2 regions of the Kribbella sp. NPDC056861 genome follow, and region 1 is predicted to be linked to the other one. Evidence: riboswitches for the same ligand, from Rfam matches in the RefSeq annotation. Region 1 holds a riboswitch; the other holds the start of a gene.
What was found. Region 1 has a riboswitch for S-adenosylmethionine ahead of thrC (threonine synthase). Riboswitches for the same ligand answer to the same signal wherever they lie in the genome.
Positions count from the first base shown of each region.

Region 2: another riboswitch for S-adenosylmethionine. It lies ahead of AB0P21_RS04955 (aminotransferase class V-fold PLP-dependent enzyme); the one in region 1 lies ahead of thrC (threonine synthase).

Region 1 is NZ_JBFBNQ010000003.1:1,113,552-1,116,954, reverse strand. Features, by position in the region: gene argG (argininosuccinate synthase) at 1-182, shown strand, start outside; gene AB0P21_RS19190 (MoaD/ThiS family protein) at 387-662, opposite strand; gene thrC (threonine synthase) at 659-1,927, opposite strand; SAM riboswitch class I at 1,942-2,083, opposite strand; gene AB0P21_RS19180 (cation:proton antiporter) at 2,148-3,398, opposite strand.
Region 2 is NZ_JBFBNQ010000001.1:1,091,202-1,094,604, reverse strand. Features, by position in the region: gene AB0P21_RS04960 (prolyl oligopeptidase family serine peptidase) at 1-142, shown strand, start outside; gene AB0P21_RS04955 (aminotransferase class V-fold PLP-dependent enzyme) at 187-1,551, opposite strand; SAM riboswitch class IV at 1,570-1,684, opposite strand; gene AB0P21_RS04950 (DinB family protein) at 1,847-2,365, shown strand; gene AB0P21_RS04945 (DNA translocase FtsK 4TM domain-containing protein) at 2,475-3,403, shown strand, end outside.

The sequences.
Region 1 (3,403 bases):
AGCTGGAGCAGTACGCCGGCATGGGCCTGATCGGCTCCGCCCACGCCGAACTGCTCGGCGCCGACACCACCCTGATCGGCGAGATGACCTCAGGCGGCGCCGACGCGATCGCCTCCCGCGGCCAGATCAACCCCGACGACGAGCTGCTCGACAACGCAGCCATGGAGTTCGGCACCGACTGACCAACAGCAACAAGAACAGAAGAAAGTAGAAAAGCAGAAGGCAGTGGGCTGAGGCCCACTGCCTTTCTGCGTTCGGTGCCACCTAAGGCAACTGAGCCAACTGCTTCTAGTACTTCAGGCGGACGCCGACCTCAGCCACAACGGCGGATCCCCGCCTCATCACCACGGCGGGGACCCCAAACGCCAATAAAACAAAGAAGAAAATCAGCCGCCGGCGACAGCGGGGATGATGGAGACCTGGCCGCCGTCCTTGATCGGCGTCTGCAGCCCCTCAGAGAACCGCACATCGTCGTTGTCCACATAAATGTTCACGAACCGCCGCAGCTCACCCGACTCGTCCAGCACCCGGCTCTTGATCCCCGGGTACGACGCATCGAGCGACTCCAGCACCTCGCTCAGCGTGCCACCCTCGACGGAGACCTCGGAGACGCCCTGGGTGTACGGGCGCAGAATGGTCGGGACACGGACGCTCACACTCACTGCAGACCAGCCTTCACGAAGGCGTCGTACGACGCGGGGATGGTGACCTTCGGGCCGACCCGGTCGGCCACGGCGTCGAGCGTCTTCAGCCCGTCGCCGGAGTTGATGATCACCGTCTCGGCCTCCGGGTCGAGCTGGCCGGTCTCGATCAGCTTCTTCAGCGTCGCGACGGTCACCCCGCCCGCGGTCTCGGTGAAGATGCCCTCGGTCCGGGCGAGCAACTGGATGCCCTCGATCACCTCTTCGTCGCTGACGTCCTCGATCACCCCACCGGTCCGCCGGGCCACGTCGAGCACGTACGGCCCGTCCGCCGGGTTGCCGATCGCCAGCGACTTCGCGATGGTGTCCGGCTTGACCGGCTTCACCACGTCGTACCCGTCGCGGAACGCCTGCGCCACCGGCGAGCAGCCGGTCGCCTGGGCGCCGTAGATCTTGTAGTCGGTCGCGTCGACCAGCCCCAGCTTGCCGAGCTCGGTGAAGCCCTTGTCGATCTTGGTCAGCTGCGAGCCGGACGCGACCGGGATCACCACCTGCTGCGGGATCCGCCAGCCGAGCTGCTCGGCGATCTCGAAGGCCAGCGTCTTGGAGCCCTCGGAGTAGTACGGCCGGACGTTGACGTTCACGAACGCCCAGCCGTCCTCCTCACCGGCGATCTCGGAGGCGAGCTTGTTCACGTCGTCGTAGTTGCCCTCGACGGCCACCAGCGTCCCGCCGTACACGGCGGTGGTGATGATCTTGGGCCGCTCCAGGTCCTGCGGCACGAACACGACCGAGCGGATGCCGGCCCGGGCGGCGGCCGCGGCGACCGCGTTGGCCAGGTTGCCGGTGGAGGGGCAGGCGAAGACCCGCATGCCGAGCTCGCGGGTGGCGCTCAGGGCGGACGCGACCACCCGGTCCTTGAAGGAGTGGGTGGGGTTGCCCGAGTCGTCCTTCACCCACAGCTTGCGCAGGCCCAGCTCGCGGGCCAGGTTGCCGGCGTCGATCAACCGGGTGTAGCCGGGCTCCATGTTCGGGAAGCTCGCCACGTCGACCGGGACCGGCAGCAGCGGCTGGTACCGCCAGATGTTCTTGGGTCCGGCTTCGATCTGCTCACGCGTGATGGTCGGGAACTCGTACCCGACCTCCAGCGGACCGAAGCACTCCATACAGGCATAGAACGGACCCAGCTCGGATTTCGCGCCACAGGCGCGACAGCTCAGGTGGGTTCCGTTGCCGAAGGCACCTTCACGGATGGTGTGGGTGGCGGCTGCGGTGCTCAGGCTCATGACGGAGTTTTCCCTCCTCATCTTCCCCGTACCGGATCTCGGCACAGGACGGATTTGGCACCGTTCCGCCGCCGGACGCCTCGGATCGAGAACGCCGTACGGGGAGGGTTGCCGGGACATCAACGGGCCGTTTCCCTCAGTCCCTCTGGATGAGCACTGCCGAGGTTACCCAATCGGGTCCGGATCGTGTCTTTCGATCCCACCATGCAAGACGGCAATCTCACTTCGCTGCTTTGTCACGCCTGTGGTCGAGCATCCGCATCAACGGAGTCGCCGCGACGCCGTGCACCAGCACACTCAGCACGACGGTGAAACCGACGGTCGCCCACAACCACGGCAGGTCGGTGGAGAAGTCGGCGCCGGCGTACGCGAGGTAGAACACCGACCCCACACCCCGTACGCCGAACGCGGCTGTCACCCAACGCTCGGACCGGCGCATCGGCGTACCGGTCAGCGAGAGCCAGGCGGTCAGCGGGCGGAGTACGAGGACCAGGAGTAGCCCGATCGCGGCGCCGGACCAGGTCAGCGGCTTGAGCAGCCCGCCGGTGATCGCGACGCCGAGCAGCAGCAGGATCCCCCAGGTGAGGATGTGCTCGAGCTGCTCGATGAAGCCGTGCAGATCCTCATGGAAGTCATGACTGCGCTCTGAAGCCCGCAACGTCAACGCACCCACGAACACGGCGACGAACCCATACCCGTGCAGCACTTCGGTGAGCCCGTAAACGCCGAGCGTCATCGCCAACGCCAGTACCGGCTCGCGCGAGTCAGCCAGCCGGAAGGTCCGCGACGGCGCCGCGAAAGCCATCTTGCCGAGCAACCAGCCGGCGCCGACCCCGATCGCGACCCCGATCACGGTCTTGCCGATCAGGTCCCAGGCGAACCACTCCAGCGCCCAGTTGCCCACCGCGCCTTTGGTGGCAGCGAAAACGGCCGCATAGATGAAGGGAAAGGCCAGCCCGTCGTTCAGCCCCGCCTCCGAGGTGAGCGCGAACCGCACCTCGTCGTCCTCTTCGGGCTCAGCGCCCTCACCCGTCGTCGGCCCCTGCACCTGCACGTCGGACGCCAGCACCGGATCAGTAGGAGCCAGTACTGCGGCCAACAGCAGCGCGGTCGCCGGCGCCAACCCGACCAGCCACCCCACCCCGGCGACGGCCGCGATACACGCCGGCATGGCCACCAGCAGCAGTCGCCAGGTGACCATCCATCGCTTCCACCCGATCGGCCGATCGATCGCCAACCCCACGCCCATCAGCGCGATCAGGATCGTCAGCTCGGCCAGATGCTCGGTCAGCTTCGGCTCCGCGATCGGGCTCAACCGCGAGCGATCGACGAACAACCCGAGCAACAGGCCGGCGCCCACGAAGGCGATCGGCGCCGAGATCGCGTACCGCCGTAGCAACCGGGGCAACACGGCCCCGACCAGCAGAGCCGCCCCAGCCACCAGGTACAGCCCGTCCCCGTCAATTTTCATAGAGC
Region 2 (3,403 bases), on a different contig from region 1:
CACAGGGGATGGCCCGGTCCTGAGCCGCATCGAGGTCAACACCGGCCACGGTTTCGGGAAGCCCGCGGCCATGGTTGCGTCGGAGTGGGCGGACCTGCTGGCGTTTGCTGCTCACCACACAGGTCTGGAGCCGGGTATCTAGGTTGTTGATCGGTGGTCTGACCGAGCAGTGGTCAGGCCACCGGTTCACCAGATTCTGGGGGCTACGAGGTCGCGCGGGTCGCCGATCGGCTGACAGCCGTGACCCGACTCCTCGTACTCCGCGGCGAGGCCGTTGACGGCCAGGCTGCGGACCGCGTTGACGAGACGGTCGACGTGCTCGCGCGTCGTACCGAGACCGAGGCTCGCGCGGACGGCGGTGGCTTCCGGGGAGTCGGCCAGCAGGTGGCCGACCAGCGGGTGCGCGCAGAACTTGCCGTCCCGGACACCGATCCCGTACTCCGCCGAGAGCGCAGCGGAGACCAGGGTCGAGCTGACGCCGTCGATGGTGAAGCAGACCGTGCCCACGCGATCCGCGTCGGCGCCGAAGATGTCGTAGGTGTTGACGCCGGCGATCTGCGCCAGACCGGTGCGAAGCCGGGCGAGCAGGCTGCGCTCGTGCTGCTCGATGGCCTCACGGTGCTCGGTGATCGCGGCGCAGGCGGCGGCCAACGCGATCGCGCCGATCACGTTGGGGGAGCCGCCTTCGTGCCGGGCCGGACCTTGGTTCCAGACCGTGGTGTCGCTGGTGACCGAGGCGGTTGCGCCGCCGCCGAGCAGATACGGGTCGGCCGCGTTGAGCCAGTCGGCGCGGCCGATCAGCGCGCCGGCGCCGTACGGGGCGTAGAGCTTGTGGCCGGACAGGGCGACCCAGTCGACGTCGAGCTGCTGGATGTCGACCTCGCGGTGCGGGGCGAGCTGCGCGGCGTCCAGGCAGATCCGGGCGCCGTGCGCCTTGGCCACGGCAGCGATCTCGGCGATCGGGAAGATCTCGCCGGTGACGTTCGACGCGCCGGTGAGGACGACCAGGCGCGGGCCCTCGGGAGCGGTGCGCAGTGCGTCGGCGACCGCGGTGACGGCAGCGGTGTGGCTGGTCGGCGCGGCGAGCCGGATGGTCCGATCGGTCGGCCAGGGGAGGAGAGCGGCGTGGTGCTCGGACTCGAACACGATCACGGTCGCGTCGGCCGGGAGTGCACGGGCCAGCAGGTTGAGGGCGTCGGTCGTCTGGCGGGTGAAGATCACCTGGTCGTCCTCGCGGGCGCCGACGAAGCCGTGCACCTCGGCGCGGGCCCGCTCGTACCACTGGGTGGTGATGCGGGATGCGTACCCGTTGCCGCGGTGCACCGACGCGTACGACGGGAGCGCGGCCTCGACCGCTGCTCGCACCGACTCCAGACACGGCGAGCTCGCACCGTGGTCGAAGTTCGCGTAGTCGGTGACGCGGCCGTCGGCCAGCGGGACCAGCAGGTCGCTCGCGACGGTGGCGGGGATGCTGCCGGTGGTGAGTCTGGCGACAGCCGGCCGGGTGGTCACGGCGGTGTTGGCAGTCTCGAGGATGGAGAGAATCGACATGGTTCTGGCTCCCAGGGGGGTCCGCACTTGCCGAAACGGGGTATCCGAACGGCCGGGTCCTCACCCAGGGCACCCCACCGCGGAGGAGGGTTGCCGGCCAGCGAGCTGGGGCTTGGCGCTGGCACTCATGACCTGCCAACGAAGGTAGCCAACGAAGTGCTGGGTGCGCCAGCAGCTATCTCATGGATTGGGATACTCGCACGTATCGTGAGACGCCAGGCGTGACGGGATCGCTGATTTCTGGTTCGAAGTAAAGCGATGGCTCGTGCGGGCAGTGCCGGGGGAGGATGCGCGGATGACTTGGACCGCACCCGAGGTCGATCGGCCCGAGGGCTCGCTGATCGCTCCCGAGCCGGAACTGCTCGCCGGATATCTGAACTTCTACCGGGCCACGTTGCTGCACAAGTGCGCCGGCCTGACCGCCGAGCAGCTCGCCGCACAGCCGTCGCCGCCGTCGAATCTGACGCTGCTCGGACTGCTCCGGCATCTGACCAAGGTGGAGCGGATCTGGTTTCGCATCTACTTCGCCGCGAGCGACCCGGCCGAGCCTGTTTTCGACCCGGCGCTCGGCAAGGACGCCGACTTCGAGCTGATCGACGCGAGCCGTGCTCAGGCGGAGTACGAGGGTCTGATCGCCGAGTGGGCGCTCTCCGATCAGGCCGCTGAGGGGCACTCGCTTGACGAGCAGTTCACCTTCCGGGACGAGGTCTCGTCGCTGCGGATGATCTACATCCACCTGATCGGTGAATATGCCCGGCACTGCGGTCATGCCGACCTGCTGCGGGAGCAACTCGACGGCACCACCGGCGCGTAGTACGGGGTTGGATGGGGGTTGCCGTCGGTGTCGTGACGCTACGGATGGGGCGGTGTGATCGGCGTGTGACACGTGTGACTCGAGTGGTAGTCGGGGTAGCCTGCTAGACATGGCGACCCGCACGTCTTCCACGGCGCGGGCGCGGAAGTCGGCAGCCAGCGGCCCAGCTAAGGGTGGCGCGGCAGCTGGTAGCCGCTCCCGTCCATCAGCCGCGCAGAAGCGTGGGCAGAGCACGAAGCGCAGTGGCACCACCGCTGCGCGGACAGCCACACCCAAACCCAGCAGTGCAGGTCCGTTCGCGTCCGCGATGCTGGCCATCGCCCGCGGCCTGGTCAAGCTCTGGATCGGGTTCGCTCACCTGCTCGGCGGCATGGTCCGTGGGATCGGGCACGGCGCTCGTGACCTCGACCCGGCCCACCGTCGCGACGGGGCAGGCCTCACGCTGATCGGTCTGGCGCTCGTAGTGGCCGCCGCGATCTGGTGGAACCTCCCTGGCGCAGTCGGCAACGGCGTTCGCACAGTGGTCGGCGGCAGCGTCGGCATGCTGGGCTGGGCCGTACCGCTACTGCTCCTCTTCGTCGCCGTGCGCACGATGCGCGACCCCGAGCGCAATGGCCCGGCCGGTCGCCAGGTGATCGGCTGGACGACTTTCTCGCTCGGTGTGCTCGGTCTGGTGCACATCGCCAACGGACTGCCGCGGCCCAGCAACCCGGCCGACGGCAGGCTGCAGGACGCCGGGGGAGCGATCGGCTACTTCGTCTCCTCGCTGCTGTCCGACCTGCTCACGCAGTACGTCGCGGCGCCGCTGCTGGTGCTGCTGGCGATCTTCGGCGCGCTGGTTGTCACGGGAACCCCGATCTACGCCATCCCGCTGCGGGTGCGCGCTGCGTTCGACGTACTGCTCGGACGCACCGAGATCCCGGGTGACGCTCCGTCCGTCGCCGCGCAGGCTGACGACACCGTCCGGCTCACCCGGAAGGAGCGGCGTGCCAAGGCCGCTCTGGACGACGACGGCGAGCCGACGATCAAGCCGTACGA